Regions from separate parts of the Streptomyces sp. NPDC016851 genome, predicted to be linked through region 1. Evidence: predicted binding sites of a transcription regulator. Region 1 holds the regulator's gene; the other holds the start of a gene.
What was found. Region 1 encodes HrcA, which represses chaperone genes, less so after heat shock. Its sites were predicted from a motif close to TTNGCACTCNGNNNNNCNGAGTGCNAA; they were not measured.
Positions count from the first base shown of each region.

Region 1 (3,240 bases):
GGTGGGTCCGCAGCCCGGCGGAGCGGGGTGCCGCTGCGCCCACCCGTGCCGCCCATAGCGGCACGACTGCCCGCAGCTAAGCGGTTACGAAGTCGATCAGTTCCTCCACCCGGCCCAGCAGTTCCGGTTCCAGGTCCTTGTACGACCGGACCCCCGACAGGATCCGCTGCCAGGCCGCTCCCGTGTTGTCCGGCCAGCCCAGTGCCCTGCACACGCCCGTCTTCCAGTCCTGGCCGCGCGGGACCCGGGGCCAGGCCTCGATGCCCAGGGACGACGGTTTCACCGCCTCCCAGATGTCGATGTAGGGGTGGCCGACGACCAGGGCGTGGTCGCTCGTCACCGACTGCGCGATGCGCCACTCCTTCGAGCCCGGCACCAGGTGGTCCACCAGGACGCCGAGGCGGGCGTCGGGGCCGGGGGCGAAGGAGTCGACGATGGACGGCAGGTCGTCGACGCCCTCCAGGTACTCCACGACCACGCCCTCGATGCGCAGGTCGTCGCCCCAGACCCGCTCGACCAGCTCGGCGTCGTGCCGGCCCTCGACGTAGATGCGCCCGGCGCGGGCCACGCGGGCGCGGGCGCCGGGGACGGCCACCGAACCGGACGCCGTACGGGTCGGACGGGCGGGGCCGGCGGGAGAGGGGCGGACCAGGGTCACGGCCCTGCCCTCCAGGAGGAACCCGCGCGGCTCCATGGGGAACACCCGGTGCTTGCCGAAGCGGTCCTCCAGGGTCACCGTGCCCGCCTCGCAGCGGATCACCGCACCGCAGAAGCCGGTCCCGGCCTCCTCGACGACCAGACCCGGCTCCGCCGGAACCTCGGGCACCGGCTGCTGCGGCTTCTTCCACGGCGGGGTCAGATCGGGCGAGTACTGGCGCATTCGAATGACGATAGGAGAAGCCGGCGGGTGGTCACGGAGACACGCCGAAACGCGCGGCCAGCGCGTCACGCTGGGCGCGGACGAACGCCGCGTCCACCACCGCTCCGTGACCGGGTACGTACAGCGCGTCCTCGCCGCCCAGGTCGAGCAGCCGGTCCAGGGCGGCCGGCCAGTGCGACGGCACGGCGTCGGGGCCCGCCTGCGGCTCGCCGGACTCCTCGACCAGGTCGCCGCAGAACACCACCTCCGGATCGCCCGGCACCAGCACCGCCAGGTCGTGCGCGGTGTGCCCGGGGCCCACGTTCGCCAGCAGCACCTGGCGCCCGCCGCCCAGGTCGAGGGTCCACTCGCCGGAGACCAGGTGGCGGGGCGCGACCAGCCGGTCCGCCGCCTCCCGCGCGGTGGTCTCCGCCAGGCCGCCACGCACCGCGTCCACGCGCAGCTCCTCGCGGTCCCGTACACGCGTCAGCAGCGCCTCCACGCCCACCGCGCCGAACACCTCCGTGTCCGTGAACTCCGCCACCCCGAAGACGTGGTCGAAGTGGGGATGGGTCAGCGCGAGATGCGTCACACGGTGACCGGTGAGCGACCGCGCCTGCTCGCGCAACCGCGCGCCCTCGGCGGGGCTCGACCCCGCGTCGATCATGAGGACCGCGCCCTCACCGGCGACCAGCCCCACCGTGCAGTCCCACACCGGGAGCCGGCACCGCCCCACCCCCGCGGCCACGCGTTCCCATCCGAGCTCTTCCCAAGTCACCGTCATACAGCGACGCTAGCGGTGACCGCCGCCCCGGGCGCGACAGCAAGCGACCAGCCTTGCCGGGGGTGTACCCCACAGCCGTACACTGGGCGGGGAATGCTGGCACTCGCACGCGCAGAGTGCCAGGCCCACAGGCAGGACACCAGGCGGACGACTTCTGGAGGTGCGCGCGAATGCTCAGTGAACGCAGGCTTCAGGTGCTGCGCGCCATCGTCCAGGACTACGTCGGCACCGAGGAGCCGGTCGGCTCCAAGGCCCTCACCGAGCGGCACAACCTCGGCGTCTCGCCGGCCACGGTCCGCAACGACATGGCGGCCCTGGAGGACGAGGGGTACATCGCCCAGCCGCACACCAGCGCCGGGCGCATCCCCACCGACAAGGGCTACCGGCTGTTCGTGGACAAGCTGGCCGGCGTCAAGCCGATGACCGCGCCCGAGCGGCGCGCGATCCAGAACTTCCTCGAGGGCGCCGTCGACCTCGACGACGTCGTGGCGCGGACGGTACGGCTGCTGGCCCAGCTCACACGCCAGGTCGCCGTCGTGCAGTACCCGTCGCTGACCCGCTCGACCGTGCGGCACGTGGAGCTGCTCGCTCTCGCGCCCGCGCGGCTGATGCTCGTACTGATCACGGACACCGGGCGGGTCGAGCAGCGCGTGGTCGACTGCCCGGCGCCCTTCGGCGAGGCCTCGCTCGCGGATCTGCGCGCGCGGCTCAACAGCCGGGTGGCGAACCGCCGTTTCACGGATGTGCCGAGTCTGGTGGAGGATCTGCCGGAGGCGTTCGAGCACGAGGACCGGGGTACGGTCTCCACGGTGCTCTCCACACTTCTGGAGACGCTCGTCGAGGAGAACGAGGAGCGGCTGATGATCGGCGGCACCGCCAACCTGACCCGCTTCGGGCATGACTTTCCCCTCACGATCCGGCCGGTGCTGGAGGCGCTGGAGGAGCAGGTGGTGCTCCTCAAGCTGCTCGGCGAGGCGCAGGATCCGGGCGTGACCGTACGGATCGGTCATGAGAACGCCCACGAAGGACTCAACTCCACGTCCGTCGTGTCGGTCGGCTACGGTTCGGGCGGCGAGGCTGTCGCCAAGCTCGGCGTGGTCGGACCGACCCGCATGGACTACCCGGGAACGATGGGAGCGGTACGCGCAGTGGCACGGTACGTCGGACAGATCCTGGCGGAGTCGTAGTGGCCACGGACTACTACGCCGTACTCGGCGTGCGCCGCGACGCGTCGCAGGAAGAGATCAAGAAGGCCTTCCGGCGGCTCGCACGCGAGCTGCATCCGGACGTCAACCCCGATCCGAAGACCCAGGAGCGGTTCAAGGAGATCAACGCCGCTTACGAGGTGCTGTCGGACCCGCAGAAGAAGCAGGTCTACGACCTCGGCGGCGACCCGCTCTCGCAGGCCGGAGGCGGCGGCGCGGGCGGCTTCGGGGCCGGCGGCTTCGGGAACTTCTCCGACATCATGGACGCGTTCTTCGGCACGGCGTCGCAGCGCGGACCGCGCTCGCGCACGCGCCGCGGCCAGGACGCCATGATCCGCATCGAGATCGAGCTCGACGAGGCGGCCTTCGGCACGACGAAGGACATCCAGGTC
Region 1 is NZ_JBVHEP010000005.1:94,550-97,789, forward strand. It holds gene ACZ3I3_RS10415 (DUF3097 domain-containing protein) at 77-880, opposite strand; gene ACZ3I3_RS10420 (MBL fold metallo-hydrolase) at 912-1,643, opposite strand; gene hrcA (heat-inducible transcriptional repressor HrcA) at 1,814-2,830, shown strand; partial or broken gene dnaJ (molecular chaperone DnaJ) at 2,830-3,240, shown strand, end outside.

Region 2 (3,240 bases), on a different contig from region 1:
CGATGCCCTCCTCGACCGCGGCGCGGGTCGCGGAGATGGCGTCCTCCAGACGGTGCTTGCGCTCCTTGAGCTCGACCTCGGTGGCGGCACCCACACGGATGACGCACACGCCGCCGGCCAGCTTCGCGAGGCGCTCCTGGAGCTTCTCGCGGTCCCAGTCGGAGTCGGTGGTCTCGATCTCGGCCTTGATCTGGGCGACGCGGCCCTGCACGTCGTCCTTGTTGCCGGCGCCGTCGACGACCGTGGTGTCGTCCTTGGTGACGGTGACGCGGCGGGCGGAGCCGAGCACGTCCAGGCCGACCTGGTCGAGCTTGAGGCCGACCTCCTCGGAGACGACCGTGGCGCCGGTGAGGACCGCCAGGTCCTGCAGCATCGCCTTGCGGCGGTCGCCGAAGCCGGGGGCCTTCACCGCGACGGCGTTGAAGGTGCCGCGGATCTTGTTCACGACGAGGGTCGACAGGGCCTCGCCGTCGACGTCCTCGGCGATGATCAGCAGCGGCTTGGAGGAGTTGGACTGGATGACCTTCTCCAGCAGCGGCAGGAGGTCCGCGATGGCGGAGATCTTGCCCTGCGTGATGAGGATGTACGGGTCGTCCAGGACGGCTTCCATGCGCTCCTGGTCCGTCACGAAGTACGGCGACAGGTAGCCCTTGTCGAAGGCCATGCCCTCGGTGAAGTCCAGCTCCAGACCGAAGGTGTTGGACTCCTCGACGGTGATGACACCGTCCTTGCCGACCTTGTCCATCGCCTCGGCGATGAGCTCGCCGACCTGCTGGTCCTGGGCGGACAGCCCGGCGACGGCGGCGATGTCGGACTTCTCGTCGATCGGGCGGGCCGAGGCGAGCAGGTCCTCGGAGATCGCGGCGACGGCGGCGTCGATGCCCTTCTTCAGGGCGGCCGGGGAGGCACCGGCGGCGACGTTCCTCAGGCCCTCGCGCACGAGCGCCTGGGCGAGCACGGTCGCGGTGGTCGTACCGTCACCCGCGATGTCGTTGGTCTTGGTCGCCACCTCCTTGACCAGCTGGGCACCGAGGTTCTCGTACGGGTCCTCGATCTCGACCTCGCGGGCGATCGTGACACCGTCGTTGGTGATGGTGGGGGCGCCGAACTTCTTGTCGATGACGACGTTGCGGCCCTTGGGGCCGATCGTCACCTTGACCGTGTCGGCAAGCTTGTTGACGCCGCGCTCGAGGGCGCGACGGGCGTCCTCGTCGAACTTCAGGATCTTCGCCATGGGAGCGTGAGCCCTCTTCCGGAATCAGGGTTAACGGCACTGCGCCCCGGGCGCCCGGCTTCTTATCGATCGCGGGGGGCCAGGGGCGCAGCTCAAAGCAATGTGCTTGGGGTGAATTACTTCTCGACGATCGCGAGCACGTCACGGGCCGAGAGGACGAGGTACTCCTCGCCGTTGTACTTCACCTCGGTGCCGCCGTACTTGCTGTAGAGCACGACGTCGCCGACGGAGACGTCGAGCGGAAGACGGTTGCCGTCCTCGAAGCGGCCCGGGCCCACGGCAAGGACGACGCCCTCCTGGGGCTTCTCCTTGGCGGTGTCCGGGATGACCAGGCCAGAGGCGGTGGTCTGCTCGGCGTCGAGCGGCTGGACCACGATGCGGTCCTCGAGCGGCTTGATGGCAACCTTGGAGCTGGTGGTCGTCACGATCCGACCTCCCCCTTCGGAGATCTCACGGGGTTAACTGTCTGAGGTGGCGACCAGGTGGATCCGTCGTCGCGGGTGCCGGACCTGCCCGTCGCTGTGTTGGCACTCTCCAGTGGGGAGTGCCAGAGCCGAGACTATGACTGCGATTAGCACTCGGTCAAGCGGAGTGCCAATTGCCGGCGGCGCGTCGGCCGGTTCCGAGGTCGCCGTACGTTTGTGCAGGTGCCCGGCGTCGGTGTCCTGGTCTTCCGGGGGCTGCCGCCCCCGGGCCCCCGCTTCGGCCTGGACGGCCTCGTCCTCAAGCGCCGGACGGGCTGACCGAAACCGCCGGCCGAGACGTCAGAGGTAGTCCTCCAGCCGCCCCACCCGCAGCCCCTTGCCCTCGATCTCCCTCAGCAGGCGCCGAGTCCGTTCCGTGAGCGTGAGGGACGCACTCTCACCGGACGGCACCGAGATGACGTCGCCGGGGCGCAGGGCGGGCTTGCCGCGGGTGTACGTCAGGGTGCCGTCGGGGTTCAGGTACGCCCGCCACAGGACGACCGCCCGGATGCCGCAGTCGGCGGCGGCGCGCAGGGTCGCGGTGTCGTACGTGCCGTAGGGCGGGCGGAAAAGGCGGGGGCGGATGCCGAAGCGGGAGCGGAGCTTGTGCTGCTGGCCGCAGATCTCGGCGCGCTGGCCGGCGTAGGGCAGGCCGCGCAGCGCGGGGTGGTCGAGGGTGTGGTTCTGGATGGACGCGCCGACCGCGCGCAGGCGGGCGAAGTGGCCGTAGCCGGGACCCACGACGCTGTCCGTGAGGAACATGCTGACCGGCAGCCGCCGTTCGCGGACGAGGGTGACGAAGCCGGGGTCGCGCTCGGCGCCGTCGTCGTAGGTCAGGAAGACCACCCGGTCGCGGGTGCGGACGTGGTCCACGACGGGCGGGAGACTGTCCCGGTCGCCTCGGTCCGGCCCGCGGACGTCGCTCGACGCGTGTGCCGGGGACCGGCCCCTGCCGTCCGCGCCCGTGTGCTCCGCCGGGGCCCCGGCGCAGCCCGCCAGCAGGATCGCGCCCGCGCACACCACGGCGGCCGGCGTCCGCCGCCTCACAGGTAGTCCTCCAGCCGGCCCACCGCGTACCCCTCGGCCGTGACCTTGTCCAGGAAGCGGCGGATCATGTCGGGCATCGTGCCCTGCCAGTGGTCGCGGCCGCGGAAGTGGGTGAGGACGATGTCGCCCGGGTGCAGTCTGCGGTCCCACTCGCGGTACTCCCAGTGGTCGGCGAAGACCTCCTCGTTCCAGAGGGGGGCGTACTCGATGCCGCAGGCCTTGGCGGCGCGCAGGGTCGCCCTGTCGTAGCTGCCGTAGGGCGGGCGGAAGAGGGTGGGGCGCGTGCCGTAGCGCTTCTCGATGAGGCGCTGCATGCCGCAGATCTCGCGCTTCTGCGTGCGGTAGGGCAGGCCCCGCATGAGGCGGTGGTGGAGGGTGTGGTTGTTCAGGACGACGCCCCGGTCCTGCATCTTCTCGAAGTAGCCGTAGTCGTTCCGGATCAGGTAGCCGCTGAGGAAGGCGCTGTACGGGACCTTCAGGTCGCTCATCATCCGC
Region 2 is NZ_JBVHEP010000003.1:168,111-171,350, forward strand. It holds gene groL (chaperonin GroEL) at 1-1,234, opposite strand, end outside; gene groES (co-chaperone GroES) at 1,351-1,659, opposite strand; gene ACZ3I3_RS06000 (polysaccharide deacetylase family protein) at 1,999-2,745, opposite strand; gene ACZ3I3_RS06005 (polysaccharide deacetylase family protein) at 2,742-3,240, opposite strand, start outside.
Region 2: a site for HrcA is predicted at 1,806-1,832, ahead of groES (co-chaperone GroES). Genes of this name have one in related genera too.